DNA from 3 places in the Saccharothrix australiensis genome. Region 2 is predicted to be linked to each of the others. Evidence: riboswitches for the same ligand, from Rfam matches in the RefSeq annotation. Region 2 holds a riboswitch; each other region holds the start of a gene.

Region 1 (5,517 bases), 730 kb from region 2:
GCGCAGAACCTGACGCTGGGCGCCGAGGACAAGCTCGAAACCGCCGCCGACCTGCGCATCACCAACGGCGCCGAGGTCCACATCAGCCGGACCGGCGTGTCCGTGATCAACGCGACGGAGACCGTCGAGCAGTCCGTCGAGGAGATCCCGGACGGCTCGCTGATGAAGGGCTCCAAGGAGGTCATCGACCCCGGCGAGCCCGGCGAGCAGATCGTCACCTACCGCGTGACGCTCAAGAACGGCCAGGAGACCAACCGCGAGAAGCTCGGCGCGAAGGTCACCAAGGAGCCGAAGGCCAAGAAGGTCAAGGTCGGCACCAAGCTCCCGCCGGACGGCGAGGTGTGGGACCGGCTCGCGCAGTGCGAGGCGACCGGGAACTGGGCCATCAACACCGGCAACGGCTACTACGGCGGCCTCCAGTTCAACAAGAGCACCTGGGACGCGTACGGCGGCGGCCAGTACGCCGCGTACCCGCACCAGGCGACCCGCGAGCAGCAGATCGCCGTGGCGACCAAGCTGCGCGACGCGCGCGGTGGGTACTCGGCGTGGCCGCACTGCCAGAGCAGGCTCGGGCTGTCGTGACATCGGCCGCGACTCCGTCGCGGCGGGCGGGGCTGTGTTGGATTGCCGCTCCTCCGTCGCGGCGGGCGGGGCCGCCTGGAGTCGGCGCCTTCCCTCGTGAATCCGCCAACGCTCCGCCAAGGGGCTCCGCGTTGGCGGATTGACTCGGTCCAGGCGCCGACGCGGCCCCGCCGGGGTTGAAGGAGGGCGTGCGACAGGCTGCGCGGCCCCTGTCCCGGCGGGTGGGGCTGTGTTGGATTGCCGCTCTCCCGTCGCGGCGGGCGGGGCCGCCTGGAGTCGGCGCCTTCCCTCGTGAATCCGCCAACGCTCCGCCAAGGGGCTCCGCGTTGGCGGATTGACTCGGTCCAGGCGCCGACGCGGCCCCGCCGGGGTTGAAGGAGGGCGTGCGACAGGCTGCGCGGCCCCTGTCCCGGCGGGTGGGGCTGTGTTGGATTGCCGCTCTCCCGTCGCGGCGGGCGGGGCCGCCTGGAGTCGGCGCCTTCCCTCGTGAATCCGCCAACGCTCCGCCAAGGGGCTCCGCGTTGGCGGATTGACTCGGTCCAGGCGTCGACGCGGCCCCGCCGGGGTTGAAGGAGGGCGTGCGACAGGCTGCGCGGCCCCTGTCCCGGCGGGTGGGGGAGAATGTGTTGGTGACTGATGGGACTTCGTCCGCGGTGCCGGGGAGTTCGTTGCTCGGCCCCGCGGACGTCCGGCGGCTGGCTGCCGAGGTCGGGGTTCGGCCCACCAAGAAGTTGGGGCAGAACTTCGTCCACGACCCGAACACGGTGCGGAAGATCGTCGCCGCCGCCGACCTGTCGGCCGACGACGTGGTGCTGGAGGTCGGGCCGGGGCTCGGGTCGCTGACGCTCGCCCTGCTGCCCGCCTGTCGCGCCTTGGCGGCCGTCGAGATCGACCCGGTCCTGGCGGCCAGGTTGCCGCGGACCGTCGCCGAGCGCGCGCCGGGGCTCGCGGACCGGCTGACCGTGGTCGAGGCCGACGCGATGCGCGTCACGGCCGACCGGTTCCCGGAGCCGCCCACCGCGCTGGTCGCCAACCTCCCGTACAACGTGGCCGTGCCGGTCGTGCTGCACCTGCTGGCCGAGCTGCCCTCCCTGCGCACCGGCCTGGTGATGGTGCAGTCCGAGGTGGCCGACCGGATGGCCGCGGGTCCCGGCAGCAAGGTCTACGGGGTCCCGAGCGTCAAGCTCGCCTGGTACGCCGACGCCCGCCGCGCCGGACCGGTGTCGCGGTCGGTGTTCTGGCCGGTGCCGAACGTGGACTCCGCGCTGGTCGCGTTCACCCGCCACGACCCTCTGTCCACTGTGGACCAGAAGGTGCTGTTCTCCTTGGTGGACGCGGCTTTCGCGCAGCGCCGGAAGACCTTGCGGGGCGCGCTGTCCGGGTGGGCGGGCTCGGCCGCCGAGGCCGGGCGCCTGTTGTCGCTGGCAGGCGTCGATCCGGGCGCTCGGGGCGAACAACTGGGCGTCCGGGAATTCGTCCGGATAGCCGAGGTTTCCTCGTCGCGATAGCCGATGATCTTTCGGCCATAAGTGTGATTTGGCGAACGATCCGCATACAGGCTTGCGTTCATGCCTCTGCGTCAGGTGTACTCGTGCTGCCATCCCGAGCGGCCGAGAGACCTGGCTCCACGACGCCGCAGCAACCACCTCCCCGTGGAGGCAGGTGCTTCAGCCAGGATCGATGGAGGATCACGTGCCCAGGATGCTGCTCACCCGCCGGCGAGTCGTCGACCACGGACGTCGCACGGTGTCGGGCTGTCGCAGCTGACCCGTCCCGGCGCTTCTCCGAGTTCCTCGCCGTCCTCCGGACACCCTTCTTGAGCTGGCCTCCGGCCGCGCACGCCACGAGCGTGCGCTGCCGCGTGCAGTCGTGGAGCGAAACGTGATCACTGTTGAGAACCTCACCAAGACCTTCCCCGGCAGTACCGGTCAGGTTCGCGCGCTGGACGGCGTGAACCTGGACGTCGCCGCGGGCTCCGTCCTCGGCGTCGTCGGCCCCAGCGGGGCGGGCAAGTCCACGCTGGCCCGGTGCGTGGCCCTCCTGGAGCGGCCCGACAGCGGCGCCATCCGCGTCGACGGCACCGACCTGGTGTCGCTCGGCGGAACCGCGCTCCGCGCCGCCCGCAGGCAGATCGGCGTCGTGCCGCAGGGCGACTCGCTGCTGCGCCAGCGGACCGCCGCGGGCAACGTGGCGCTGCCGCTCGAGTCGGCGGGCGTGCCCGGCCCGCAGCGGCGCACGCGCGTCGCCGAGCTGCTCGACCTCGTCGGCCTGACCGACAAGGCGGGCTCCTACCCCGACCAGCTCTCCGGCGGCCAGCGCCAGCGCATCGCCGTCGCGCGCGCCCTCGCGGCCAGCCCGTCCGTGCTGCTGGCCGACGAGCCGACCTCCGCCCTCGACCCCGACACGACCGGCTCGGTGCTCACCGTGCTCGACCGGGCGCGGGCCGAGCTGGGCGTGACGGTGCTCGTGGTGACCCACGACATGGGCGTGGTCCGGAAGATCTGCGACGACGTGGCCGTCCTGGACGGCGGGCGCGTGGTGGAGCACGGCAAGGTGCTGGACCTGGTCGCCGACGCGTCCTCGCGCACGGCCGCCGCGCTGCTGCCCGCCGTGGACCAGAACCCGGCGGTGGAGGGCGCGTACGACCGGGTGGCGGACGTGGTGCTGGTCGGCTTCGCGGCCGTCGGCGCGCTGCTGCCCGAGGCGACCAACCGGTTCGGCGTGGACCTCAACCTGCTGGGCGGCGGCCTGACGCGGCTCGGCGAGACGCCGGTGGCGCGGTTCCGCGTCGGCCTGACCGGCGAGCGTTCCGATTCGGCCCTGGAATGGATTGCGGAGGCGGGTGGGGCGGTGCGCCGGACCCTGGCCGGTCCGCAGGGAGTAGCTGCGTGAAATCTGCGACACCCTGGCCCACCGTGTTCGACTACCTCGTCACGGCTACCGGCGAGACGTTGTACATGGTGGGCGTCTCCACCCTGATCGCCACCGTGCTCGGTGTGCCCGTCGGCGTCTGGCTCCAGCTCACCGCTCCCGGTGGGCTGAGGCCGAGGCCGCTGCTGCACAAGCTGCTCGGGTTCGTGGTCGACCTCGGCCGCGCGATGCCGTTCCTCGTGCTGCTGGTGCTGCTGACCTCGCTGACGCGGCTGGTGATCGGGCAGTCCATCGGACCGACGGCGGCGATCGTGCCGCTGTCGGTGGGCGCCATCCCGTTCGTCGGCAGGCTCGTCCAGAACGTCCTGTCGGAAGTGCACGTGGCGGTGGTCGAGGCCGCCGTCACCACCGGGGCCACCACGACCCGCATCGTCCGCAGCGTCCTCCTGCGCGAGTCGCTGCCCGCGCTGGTCAACGCGATCGGCGTGACCGCGATCGCCCTGCTCGGCTACTCGGCGATGGCCGGCGTGCTCGGCGGCGGCGGCCTCGGCGACCTCGCCGTGCGGCTGGGCTACCAGCGCTTCGACGACCGGGTCCTCTGGTCGACCGTGGCGGTGCTCGCCGTCATCGCGACCCTGATTCAGTTCCTGTTCAACCGCGTCGCGCGCGGCGTCGACCGCCGCCGGCACGCCTCCGTCTGACCTCCGCCCTCCCGTTCGACCTTGATTGAGGAAATCCCCATGCGTATTCGTGCTGCCCTCGTCGCCGTGCTGCTGACCGCGGTCGGCTGCGGAAGCGGCCAGACCGGTGGCGCCGCGTCCGACCCCGACGCGGCGCTCAAGGTGGGCGTCAGCCCCGTCCCGCACGCCCAGGTGCTCAAGTACGTGGCCGACAACCTGGCCAAGGACAAGGGCCTGAAGATCGAGGTCGTGGAGTTCACCGACTACGTCCAGCCGAACACCGCGCTGGTGGACGGCTCGCTGGACGCCAACTACTTCCAGACCGTGCCGTACCTGGAGACGTTCAAGTCGGAGAGCGGCGCGACGCTGGAGTGGGTCGGCCCGGTGCACCTGGAGCCGCTCGGCGTGTACTCCAGGAAGCACAAGAACCTGGCCGACCTGCCCGAGGGCGCCAAGGTCGCGGTCGCCAACGACGCCACCAACGAGGCCCGCGGCCTGCGCCTGCTCCAGGAGAACGGCCTGATCAAGGTCAAGGAGGGCGCGGAGAAGACCGCGACCGTCCGGGACATCGCGGAGAACCCGAAGAAGCTCCAGTTCGTGGAGCTGGAAGCGGCGCAGCTGCCCCGCTCGCTGGACGACACCGACGTGTCCGTGGTGAACGGCAACTACGCCATCGACGCGGGCCTGAAGCCGGCCGACGACGCCCTGGTGCTGGAGAAGACCGAGGGCAACCCGAACGCCAACGGCCTCGTGACGCGGGCCGAGCTGAAGGACGACAAGCGGATCAAGGACCTGCTCGCGCTGCTGCAGTCGCAGCAGGTGAAGGACTACATCAAGAACACCTTCGCGGGCTCCGTGCTGGCGGTGTGACCCGCGTGGCGTGCCCTCCGCGCCGGCGGAGGGCACGCCACAGCCCGTACAGCGCCAGTGCCGCCAGCGCGCCGCTCACCACCGTGATCGACGCGCTGACCAGCACGTCCGCCGGTCCCCGGCCGGTCGTCGTGACGGCCGCGAACACCGCCGTGAACACCGCCACCAGCGCCACCACCGGCGCGGGCCGGTCCGGCGGCGCGAACCGGGCGGGCACGGGGCGGCGCGGCATCGCGGCCAGCCTGCGCAGGCCCCACACCACGACGACCAGCCCGCCCAGCGCGGTGCTCGCCCACTGGCCCAGCGCGTACAGGGGCACGCCCCCGACCCGCGCGGCCAGTTCGGGCACCAGCAGCACCGCCCAGCCCCGCTCGTGCGTGAACCCGTCCCACCCGAGGTGCGTCGCGCTGCCGACCAGCGCCGAGACCACCGCCGCGACGCCGAACCGCGGCGCGGGCAGCCACGCCACGCGCGACCGCAGGCCCGCCGGCGCGAGCGCCAGCGCCGGTTCGAG
Region 2 (5,517 bases):
CGATGCGACCGTTGACCCGATGAGCGAGCTGAACGCCCCGTACGCACCCGGCACGCCGGCGTGGGTGGACATGATGACCACCGACCGGGTGGCCACCATGGACTTCTACGGCGGCCTGTTCGGCTGGGACTTCGAGATCGGCGGCCCGGAGACCGGTTACTACACGATGGCGCTCGTGCGCGGGAAGCCCGTGGCCGGGTTCGGCGAGATGCCGCGGGACGCGATGTTCCCGGTGGTCTGGACGACCTACCTGGCCACCGACGACCTGGACGACACCCTGGCGCTGGTCAACAGCCGCGGCGGCAAGGTGCTGGTGCCCGAGTACGACACCGGCGGGCCCGGCCGGGGCGCGGTCGCGGTGGACCCGACCGGCGCGGCGTTCGGCCTGTGGGAGGCCGGGACGCACATCGGCGCGTACGTGGTCAACGAGCCGGGCGCGGTGGTCTGGAACGAGCTCGCGACCCGCGACCCGGACGGCGCGGCCGAGTTCTACCGGGAGGTCTTCGGGTTCGGCCTGGAACCGATGGCGGACGTCCCGTACCAGCAGCTCCAGGTCGAGGGCCGCACGGTGGGCGGGATCTTCGGCATGGACGACGCCATCCCGCCCGAGATCCCACCGCACTGGATGACCTACTTCGCGGTGTCCGACGTGGACGACGTGGTGGCGAGGGCCCGCGAGCTGGGCGGCATCCCGGTGGGGAGGATCGCCGAGTCCCGGTTCGGCCGCTTCACGACCCTGGGCGACCCGATGGGCGCGACGTTCAAGGTCATCCAAGCGCCGCCTTCCAGCCGAGGCTGACCACCAACGCCACCACGACGGTCAGGAACACGCGCCGCACGAACGCCGAACCGCGCCGGACCGCGAGCCGGGCGCCGAACACCGCACCGGCCAGGTTGCACGCCGCGAGCACGAGCCCCAGCCCCCACAGCACCTTGCCCGCCGGGATGAAGTAGAGCAGGGCGCCCAGGTTCGTCGCGACGTTGACCACCTTCGCCGTGGCCGATGCGCGCAGGAACGCGAACCCGAGCAGGCCGACCAGCAGGAACACCAGGAACGCCCCGGTGCCCGGCCCGGCGAGCCCGTCGTAGAAGCCGATCAGCCCGCCGCCCAGCACCATCATGGCGATCTGCGCGACACGCTTGAACCGCGGCGTCTCCGCCACGCCGAGTTCGGGCTTGCGCCACGTGTAGAGCCCGACGCCGACCAGCGCCACCAGCACGACCGCGTTCAGCACGGAGGGCTGGAGCGCCCCGGCGAACGCCGCACCGCCGACGGCGCCACCGAACGCGGCGAACGCCATGGGCAGCGCCGACCCCCAGTCGACCGTGGTCTGCCGGGCGTAGGTCACGACGGCGGAGCCCGTGCCGACGACCGACGCGACCTTGTTGGTGGCCAGCGCGTACAACGGCTGCCCACCGGGCCCGATCAGGAGCAGGGCGGGCACCTGGATGAGCCCTCCCCCGCCGACGACGGCGTCGACCGCACCGGCGAACGCCGCGGCGAGGCAGAGGAACAGCAGACCGGCGAGGGAGACCTGGCCGAAGCCGGGCCAGTCGAGAGCGCTCGTCACCCGATCAGCGTAACCGGACAGACGTACTGCTTTTTGGGCCGCGCCACCCCGCCGCGCCATCCCGCCGGCCACGCCACTCCCCTCGCGCCACCGCTCACTGCCGTGCCACTCACTGCCGTGCCACCCACCCGGCCGCACCCCGCCCCCACCCGCCGTACCGGACCCGAAGCCGGCTCGGCGCGCCACGAGACCGGCACCACTCGCCAAGGCCCGGATTCACGGTCCCGTGAGCAGCCCTGATATCCTTCCCAGTCGTACCCGCGCGGCATTCCGCAATGGAGGAAACCCACTCACCGGTGGGGCCGATCACCAGGCGCGGTACACCCCAGACCGAGGAGAAGGTGGCTTTCGCATGGCGAACATCAAGTCCCAGCTGAAGCGGATCAAGACGAACGAGAAGGCGCGCCTGCGCAACAAGGCCGTCAAGTCGTCCCTCAAGACCGCCATCCGCAAGTTCCGCGAGGCCGCGGAGGCCGGCGACAAGGAAAAGGCCACCGCCCTCGCCCGCGAAGCCTCCCGCAAGCTCGACAAGGCGGTCACCAAGGGCGTGATCCACGCCAACCAGGCCGCCAACAAGAAGTCGGCGCTGGCCAAGCGCGCCAACCAGATCTGAGTCCGGATCTCCCGAAACGCCGCTCCCTCACCCGAGGGGGCGGCGTTTCGCGTTCCCCACCGGCCACGTGCACGGCCACGCGCCCCACACAGCCGACCGCGCCCGACACAGCTCACAACCGACCCGACACAGCTCACACCGACACAGCCCACAACCGACACAGCCGCCTCCACGCACCCATCGGCGGCCGGATCGTCAGCAGTCCCGGATCAGCGGCAACATCAGCAGCGGCATCGGCGGCGACATCAGCGGCGACCGTGAGCGGCGACGATCCTCAGCACGGCCCGCTCCAGCGCATAGCCCGAGTCGGCCGCGACACCCTTGACGTCGGCGTTCAGCCCCGCCACCACGGACATCGCGACCGCGAGGCCGTCACCGTCCCAGCCACGCGCCTGCCCTTGCGCCTTCTTCACCTTCCACGGCGGCATGCCCAGTTCACCGGCGAGCTTGAACGGGTCGCCCCGTCCCACCGCCGACACCCGCGCGATGGTGCGCACGGCGTCCGCCAACGCGTCCGCGACCAGCACGTGCGGCACACCGAGCTGGATCGCCCAGCGCAGCGCCTCCAGCGCACCGGCGCGGTCGCCCATCACCGCCTTCTCCGCCACCGCGAACCCGGTCACCTCCGCCCGCCCGCGGTGGTAGCGGTGGACGGCGTGGGCGTCGACCTTGCCACCCGTGTCGGACACCAACTGGGACGCCGCCGCCGCGAGCTCCCTCAGGTCCGACCCCACCGCCTCGATCAGCGCGCCCACCGCGTCCGGGTCCGCCTTGCCACCCGCCGCGCGGATCTCGTTGCGCACGAACGCCTCGCGGTCCGCCGCCTTCGTGATCTTCGGGCACTCGGTGACGGCCGCACCCACCTTGCGCAGCGCCGCGGGCAGCTCCTTCGCGACCTTGCTGCGCCCACCACCACTGTGGACGACGACCAGCGTCACCCCGTCCGCGGGAGCCTTGGCATAGGCGACGACCGCCTCCGCGATCTCCTTGCCGGCGTCCTGAGCCGCCTCCAGGGCCACCACCCGCCCCTCGGCGAACAGCGACGGGCTCACCAGTTCGGCGAGTTCAGGCGGGGTGAGTTCGGTCACTTTCACGCGGGTCAGGTCGGCCTGCGGATCGGCCTTGCGCGCAGCCGCCAGCGCACCGCGCACCGCGCGCTCGACCAGCAATTCCTCCTCGCCGACGACCAGGTGCACGGGGTCTGGCGACACTGCGGACGGGCTCACGGCAGCGATCCTCCCACGAGGTCGGCCGCGTCCGGATGGTGGACGGATCTGGCTGAAGGCCGGGACCGTGCCGTAAGTTGGCACCCACAACCGAATACCGCTCATCCAGAGGGGCAGAGGGATCGGCCCGAAGAAGCCCCGGCAACCCGTCGCGCAGCGTCCGCTGCCCGCGACCACGGTGCCAATTCCGACCCGCGACGCGGGAAAGATGAGGAGATACCTCGCGATGACTGCCGTCAGTGCGCCTTCGGCCACCACCACCTCCTTCGACCTCGGTCCGGCACGTGCCCTGTCGTGTCGTGAATGCGGCCACGAGACCCCGCTCGCGCCCGAATACGCCTGCCTGGAGTGTTTCGGCCCGCTGGAAGTCGCCTACGACTTCGGCCGCGTCCGCCGCGAGGACATCGAGGCGGGTCCCCGGTCGATCTGGCGCTACCGCGGGCTGCTCCCGGTGCCCTCCGACGTCGAGTCGCACCCCAACACCAACCCCGGCAACACCCGCCTCGTCGAGGCCGACCGCCTGGCCAAGGCGCTGGGCGTGCGCAAGGTCTGGGTGAAGGACGACACCGGCAACCCCACCCACTCGTTCAAGGACCGCGTCGTCGGCGTCGCCTTGGCCGCCGCCCGCGAACTGGGCTTCAAGGTGCTCGCGTGCCCCTCCACCGGCAACCTGGCCAACGCCGTCGCGGCGGCGGCGGCCCGAGCCGGCTGGCAGTCCGTCGTGCTGGTTCCCTCCTCCCTCGAAAGCGCCAAGATCCTCATGACCGCCGTCTACGACGGCAACCTGATCACCGTCGACGGCAACTACGACGACGTGAACCGCCTCGCGCAGGAACTGGCCGCCGAACACGAGGACTGGGCGTTCGTCAACGTCAACGTCCGCCCCTACTACGCCGAGGGCTCGAAGACCCTCGGTTACGAGGTGGCCGAGCAGCTGGGCTGGCGACTGCCCGACCAGATCGTGGTGCCCATCGCGTCCGGCTCGCAGCTCACCAAGGTCGACAAGGCGTTCCGCGAGTTCGGTCAGCTCGGCCTGGTCGACGCCACCCCGTACAAGGTGTTCGGCGCGCAGGCCACCGGCTGCTCACCGGTGGCGGCGGCGTTCAAGGCAGGCCACGACGTGATCTCCCCCGTCCGCCCGGACACGATCGCCCGGTCGCTGGCGATCGGCGCCCCCGCCGACGGCCCCTACGTGCTCGACGCCGTCCGCCGGACCGGTGGCGCGATCGAGGACGTCACCGACGAAGAGGTCGTGGAGGGCATCCGCCTGCTCGCCCGCACCGAGGGCATCTTCGCCGAGACCGCCGGCGGCGTCACCGTGGCGACGGCGAAGAAGCTCATCGAGACCGGTCAGCTCGACCCCGACGCCGAGACCGTGCTGCTGATCACCGGCGACGGCCTCAAGACCCTCGACGCCCTCGGCGACCGCATCGGCCCGCGCGCCAACGTCCCGCCGTCCGCCGAGGCCGTGCTGAACGCCCTCAAGGACTGACCGCCCGACCTCCCTTCAGCACCGACCCGGACAGACCGGCTCACCTGACATGACCGCTCGGCTCATGGCGGGTGAGCCGGTCTTCCGGCCGGACCCGACCACCCCACCACGGTGGTCACGACGCGCGGCTGCCGATCACAACGCGATGCGGGACGTGTGCAGCCAGCCGCTCCGCGGGAACGACGACAGCTCCGGCAACACGTAGGGGCCGACTTCCTCGGTCTCGGACCGCCACGCCGTGAGCTGTTGCGGCCACGGCGAAGCCGTCTTGTGCCCGTTGTACCGATTGGCCCGCCAATCCTCGGGTGGGATGGTGAGGTCGTCGTCGAACAAGGTGTCGGCGATCCGCTGATAGGCATCCTCGGGCGACTTCACCTCCGTGGTGCGCACGAGTTTCGTGACCGTCGCCCGCGCCACGATGCCCCGTCCACCGGCCGGGATCTCCTGGCAGATGTAGAAGGCGAACCCGGTCCGCAGTTCCTCGCGCGGCCAGGGGTGGGCGACGTAACCGGGCTGCCACAGTGCCCACCCCAGCTCACGCGGCTCCCAGCCGGTGTGCAGTCGGACCCACGTGTCGTCGTTGCTCATGGTTTGCTCCCTTTCGTTGTGTTCAAC
Region 3 (5,517 bases), 4.8 Mb from region 2:
CTCCGGCTCGGGCAGCGTGACCTCCAGCCACGCGCCGGCCACCAGCCGGTCGGACTTGCCCGCGGGCTGCCCGTCCAGCACCACGTCGCCGGACTCGGTCAGCGCCGCCACCGCCGTGCGGGACAGGCCGAGCAGCTTGGCCAGCCCGGCGTCCACGCGCATCCCGTCCAGCCCGTCGGGCACGGGCAGCGTCCGGTAGCCGCTCACGCGCCCGCCCCCGACCCGGAGGGACCCGACCCCGGAGAACCGGACGCCGGAGAACCGGACGCCGGGGAACCCTGTCCCGAAGAACCGGACGCCGGGGTGCCGGACGCGCCGGCCTTCGCCGGCCGCGTGCCGTCGTAGTCGCGCTGGAGCAGCGCCATCAGCACGATCACCGCGCCGCCGACGCAGATGCCCGAGTCGGCGACGTTGAACACCGGGAAGAACGCGCCGTAGGGCTCGATCACGGAGATGAAGTCCACCACGTGGCCGCGCAGCGGTCCGGGACCGCGGAACACCCGGTCCGCCAGGTTACCCAGCGCGCCGCCCAGCACGAGGCCGAGCCCGACGGCCCAGCCGACGGACCGGAGCTTGCGGGCGATCCACAGGATGAACCCGACGACGCCGAACGCCACCAGCGCGAGGATCAGCGTGAACCCCTCGGCCAGGCCGAACGCGGCGCCGGAGTTGCGCAGGAACGAGAGGTAGACCAAGCCGCCGAACAGCTCGACGGGCTCCTGGCCCTCCAGCGTCCGCACGGCGATCACCTTGGTGACGACGTCCAGCGCCAGCACCACGGGCGCGATCGCCGCCAGCAGCGCCACCCGCCGCTTGGGCAGCGGCCGTGCCCCGGTCGCCGCCGCGCCGTCCGGCCCGGTGCCCGGTTCGCTGTTGGACTCAGTGCTCACCGGCCCATTGTCCAGCATCGCCTCAGCGCAGGAACGGCGGGAGCGCCCGGCGGTCGTCCACCGGCACCCAGCGGCCCTCGACGACCTCGTAGTCCCACCGCGCGCCGTCGAGCACCAGCGACCGCAGCGCGGCCACGAGCCGGTCCACGTGCTCGACCGTCGTGCCCAGCCCCAGCGACGCCCGCAGCGCCCGGTCGCCGTCGGTCAGCCGGTGCACGGCCACGTGCGCGCAGAACGCGCCGTCGCGGACGCCGACGCCGTGCTCGGCGGACAGCGCGGCGGCGAGGTACCCGGCGTCCTGCCCGGCGACGACGAAGCTCACCACGCCCACCCGGTCGTGCTCCGGGCCGAACAGCGACAGCTCGCGCAGGCCGGGCACGGTCGCCAGCCCGGCGCGGAGCCTGGCCAGCAGCTCCCGCTCGTGCGCGACGGTCTGCGCCCAGTTGCGGCCGAGCAGGTCGCACGCCTCGGCGAGGGCGTGCACGCCGACCACGTTCGGCGAACCGGCCTCGTGCCGCTCGGGCACCGCCGACCACGCCACGCCGAGCCGGTCGCCGCGGTCGGTGACGCGCGCGGTCGCGCCGCCGCCGACCAGGTACGGCTCGGCCGCCTGGAGCCAGTCCGCCCGCCCGACCAGCACGCCCGCGCCGAACGGCGCGTACACCTTGTGCCCGGACAGCACGGCGTAGTCGACGTCGAGCGCCTTGAGGTCGACGGGCCGGTGGGGTGCGAGCTGGGCGGCGTCGAGCGCGACCCTGGCGCCGTGCCGGCGGGCCACCGCCGCGAGTTCGGCCACCGGCCACACCTCGCCGGTCACGTTCGACGCGCCGGTCACCACGACCAGGCGCGGCCCCTCGGGCGCGGCGGCCAGCGCCCGGTCCAGCTCGGCGACCGCGGCGGACGGCGAGGCGGGCGTGCGCAGCCGCCGGACGTGCGGCCCGCGCCACGGCAGCAGCGCGGCGTGGTGCTCGGTGTCGAACAGCAGCACGGCCGTGTGCCGGGGCAGCGAGCGGGCCAGCAGGTTCAGCGAGTCGGTCGTGTTGCGCGTGAACACCACGGTGTCGCCCGGTCGCGCGCCGAGGAACCGGCGCACCGCGTCACGGGCCTGCTCGTAGACGCGGGTGGACACCCGCGAGGCGAACCCCGCTCCCCGGTGGACGCTGGCGTACCAGGGCAGCAGCTCGTCGACGGCGTCGCGCACCTGCTCCAGGCAGGGCGCGCTGGCGGCGTGGTCGAGGTTGGCGTACTCGACGCGTTCGCCGGTGACCAGCGGCACGCGCAGCGCGGCGCCCACGACGCGGGGCAGGGCGGCGATCGATCCGGGAACTGCGACGGTCATGTCAACCTCCGACGGGTCCGGCGGACTCCGCTGGGGAAGGCCCGCGCTTGCCCGACGCCCTGCGCGCCGAGCCAGGTCCTCATCGGGGGCACCCCACCGCGGTAGGAGGGTTGCCGGCCAGCTAGCCCGAGCTTCGCGCTGGCACTCATGACCTCGACGCCGAAGTTAGCCGACACCGGCCCGCCGAGTCGAGCCGGGTTCACATCCTGGGAGCACGCTGATCACGGGTGCCGCGCCGGCGCGCCGACCCGGTCGCGGCGGTCCCGCCGCCGCGCGAGGACGACCGCGCCGGGCCGGCGTCGCCCGCCGACCGCGCCGGTCACGGCAGTCCCGCGTCGCCCTTCCACCGCGCGAACCGGCCCGCCCGGTCGACCGCCCGGATGCGCCGCTCGGTGGCGGTGCGGGCGTGCTCGGTGCACACGACGAGGAGCTGGTCGTGCTCCTGGAGCCGGGTGGTGGCCTGCGGCGTGAAGCCCTGGTCCTCGCGCACCACGAGGCTGACCGTCGCGCCCGGCGGCAGCCGCAGCTCCGACAGGTACACGCCGTGCAGCTTGGACCCGCGCTGGATGCGCACCTGCAACAGCTCCGCGCCCAGCTCGTCCAGCGCGGACGAGTCGACCTCGATCTCCCGCGCCTCGCCGGAGCGCACCAGCCCGAGCCAGCGCGCCAGCCACGGCAGCGACGTCCCCTGCACGATCGTGAGCACGATGACCAGCACGAACACCACGTCGACCAGCCGGCCCGCGTCGGGCACGCCCTGGATGAGCGGGATCAGCGCGAACACGATCGGCACCGCGCCGCGCAGCCCGGACCACGAGATGAACGCCTGCTCCCGCCAGGGCACCCGGAAGGGCAGCGCCGCGACCAGCACCGACACCGGCCGGGCGAGCAGCACCAGCACCGCGCCCGCCACGAGCGCGGGCACCAGCGCCTCCGGCAGCCGCTCGGGCGAGGCGTACAGGCCGAGCAGGACGAACAGGCCGATCTGCGCGATCCAGCCGAGCCCCTCGGCGAACGACAGCGTGTCCGACCGGTGCGGCAGCCGGGCGTTGCCCAGGACCAGCGCGGCGGTGTAGACGGCGAGGAAGCCGGACGCGTGCGCCAGGTCGCCCGCCGTGTACGCGAGCAGGCACACCGCGACCGTCGCCAGCGGGTACAGGCCGGTGGAGGGCAGCGCGGCCCGCCGCAGCGCGACACCGCCGAGCCAGCCCAGCCCGACGCCGATCGCCGCGCCCGCGAGGAGTTCGTAGACCAGCAGCAGCGGCGTGGTCCAGGTGATCGCGTCGGACGAGGCGAGCAGCACGACCGCGATGTACACGGGCGCGTCGTTGATGCCGGACTCCAGTTCCAGCGCGCCGATCAGCCGCTTGCCGACCCCGACGCCGCGCAGCACGCTGAACACCGCCGCCGCGTCCGTGGACGACAGCACCGCGCCCCACAGCAGTGCGGTGCGCCAGTCCAGGCCCAGCAGGTGGTGCAGCGCCAGCCCGGTCACGCCGATGCTGACCGCCACGGACACTGTGGACAGTGCGATGCCGAGGCCCAGCGCGGGTTTCACCGCCGACCACCGCGTGGTCAGGCCGCCTTCGGTGAGGATCAGCACGAGCGCGACCGTGCCCAGCGAGCGGGTCAGGTCGGCGTCCTCGAACTGGATGCCCAGCACCGCTTCCCCGAGCAGGACGCCGATGCCCAGGTACAGCAGGAGCGAGGGCAGACCGAGCCGGATCGACACCCGCACCGCGATGACCGAGAGCAGCAGGACCGCGGCGCCGATGCCGAGGAAGGCCGTCACACCACCCACTCGACCTCCTGGTTGTTCACGCTGTGGGTGTCATTCTCCCCGGTGAAGCCGGTTTGGACTAATCCGGCGCGGTCGCGACGTCGCTAACCGGACGCCGGCACCGCTCCCAGGAGCCGGTCGGCCGGGGTGCCGCCCGACCCGTCCGGCTCGCCGGAAAGCCTTGCAGGGCAATCGATTCAAGACACCCGGCCCGGCATGTCCACAAAGGACTGGTCAAGTTCGGCGGACCCGCCCGCGCCGACTTCGGCGAGACCGGCGGCACCCGCCCGCGCCCGCCCGGCCAGACCGGCGGGAGCCCGCCCGCGCCGGCCCCGGCCAGACCGCACAGGCCCCGGCCCGCCCGCGCCGGCCTCAGCCCGGACCGAGCAGGCGCGCCAACCGCTCGGGCGCGTCGGGCGGCGCGGGCTCGATCTCCACGACCTTGTCCCGGCCGCGTTCGCCCCGCACGACGCGGACGTCCTGCCGGCGCACGCCGAACGCCTCGGCCAGCGCCCTGCGCACCGCCTCGTTCGCCTTGCCCTCCACGGCGGGCGCGGCGACCGCGACGACCAGCGCCGTCGCGTCCCAGCGCCCGCCGACGGCGGTGCGCTTCGCGCCCGGCTTCACCCGGACGCCCAGGCGGAAGGCGTCAGCCACGGCTGGTCACCGCCGCCAGCGTGTCGTCCAGCAGGGCCCGGTGGGCGGTGACGACGTGGGGCGCGGCGGTCAGCAGCCGCGCGTGCCCGAGGTAGACCGAGTACGCGAGGACGGCCCGGTGCCGGGCGGTCGGCGCGGGGAAGCCGATGTCGCGGAACAGCCCCTCCAGGTAGTCGACGCGCCGGTCGGTCACGCGGCGCAGCACGGGCACGACCGCCGGGTCGTCCTTGGCGGCGAGCAGGGCCAGTTCGACCGCGCTGTCGCGGCCGTCCTCCAGGACCGTGCGGAACAGCCGCCGGAGCCGGTCGAGCGGGGCGGCCTCGGCCGCCACCCGCTCGATGACCGCCTCGGTGTGCTCGCGCTCCCACCGTTCGAGGGTGGCGGTGAGCAGCGCCTCGCGGTTCGGGAAGTGCCAGTAGGCGCTGCCCTTCGTCGCGCCGAGCCGGGCGGCCAGCGGTTCGACCGCCACCCCCGCCACGCCGTGCTCGGCCAGCGCCAGCAGCGCCACCGCGGTCCAGTCGTCTTTGGTCAGGCGCCTCTTCACTGCCCATACGCTACCGTATGGTGAGGGCCGTCACACGATCGGGTGGTACGCCCCGATTGCGCCACGCGCGGTGCGGCGCCTGCCCGAGGCTCTGGTCGAGCACCCCGCCGCACACCCGCACACCCGCCCAGCCGGGCACGCACCCCGTCCACACCCTGCCCGACCCCGGTCCCCCGGACCACACCGCGCCACCCGACCCCTCCCGCGCACCGGCCCCGCCGGCCCCCGCCGACCGGCTCCCGCGACACCCGGCATCCACAACTCCCCGCGGCACCCGTCTTCCGGTTGCCGGGCGCTGACCAGAGGG

What was found. A riboswitch is a leader RNA that binds a small molecule or an ion and turns the genes downstream of it on or off. The one in region 2 is predicted to bind S-adenosylmethionine.
Region 1: linked by a shared signal. The riboswitch ahead of C8E97_RS05015 (methionine ABC transporter ATP-binding protein) and the one ahead of thrC (threonine synthase) in region 2 are both predicted to bind S-adenosylmethionine.
Region 3: linked by a shared signal. The riboswitch ahead of C8E97_RS27785 (aminotransferase class V-fold PLP-dependent enzyme) and the one ahead of thrC (threonine synthase) in region 2 are both predicted to bind S-adenosylmethionine.

Annotation. Positions count from the first base shown of each region.
Region 1 is NZ_RBXO01000001.1:1,030,067-1,035,583, forward strand. Features, by position in the region: gene C8E97_RS05005 (resuscitation-promoting factor) at 1-582, shown strand, start outside; gene rsmA (16S rRNA (adenine(1518)-N(6)/adenine(1519)-N(6))-dimethyltransferase RsmA) at 1,212-2,090, shown strand; SAM riboswitch class I at 2,177-2,269, shown strand; gene C8E97_RS05015 (methionine ABC transporter ATP-binding protein) at 2,464-3,474, shown strand; gene C8E97_RS05020 (methionine ABC transporter permease) at 3,471-4,154, shown strand; gene C8E97_RS05025 (MetQ/NlpA family ABC transporter substrate-binding protein) at 4,194-5,003, shown strand; gene C8E97_RS05030 (DUF4184 family protein) at 4,966-5,517, opposite strand, start outside.
Region 2 is NZ_RBXO01000001.1:1,762,329-1,767,845, reverse strand. Features, by position in the region: gene C8E97_RS08325 (VOC family protein) at 20-799, shown strand; gene C8E97_RS08320 (TSUP family transporter) at 768-1,571, opposite strand; gene rpsT (30S ribosomal protein S20) at 1,924-2,184, shown strand; gene holA (DNA polymerase III subunit delta) at 2,430-3,410, opposite strand; SAM riboswitch class I at 3,509-3,625, shown strand; gene thrC (threonine synthase) at 3,637-4,902, shown strand; gene C8E97_RS08300 (hypothetical protein) at 5,038-5,490, opposite strand.
Region 3 is NZ_RBXO01000001.1:6,577,195-6,582,711, forward strand. Features, by position in the region: gene C8E97_RS27775 (RluA family pseudouridine synthase) at 1-162, opposite strand, end outside; gene lspA (signal peptidase II) at 204-908, opposite strand; gene C8E97_RS27785 (aminotransferase class V-fold PLP-dependent enzyme) at 913-2,229, opposite strand; SAM riboswitch class IV at 2,268-2,382, opposite strand; gene C8E97_RS27790 (potassium/proton antiporter) at 2,549-4,021, opposite strand; gene C8E97_RS27795 (DUF167 domain-containing protein) at 4,382-4,666, opposite strand; gene C8E97_RS27800 (TetR/AcrR family transcriptional regulator) at 4,659-5,210, opposite strand.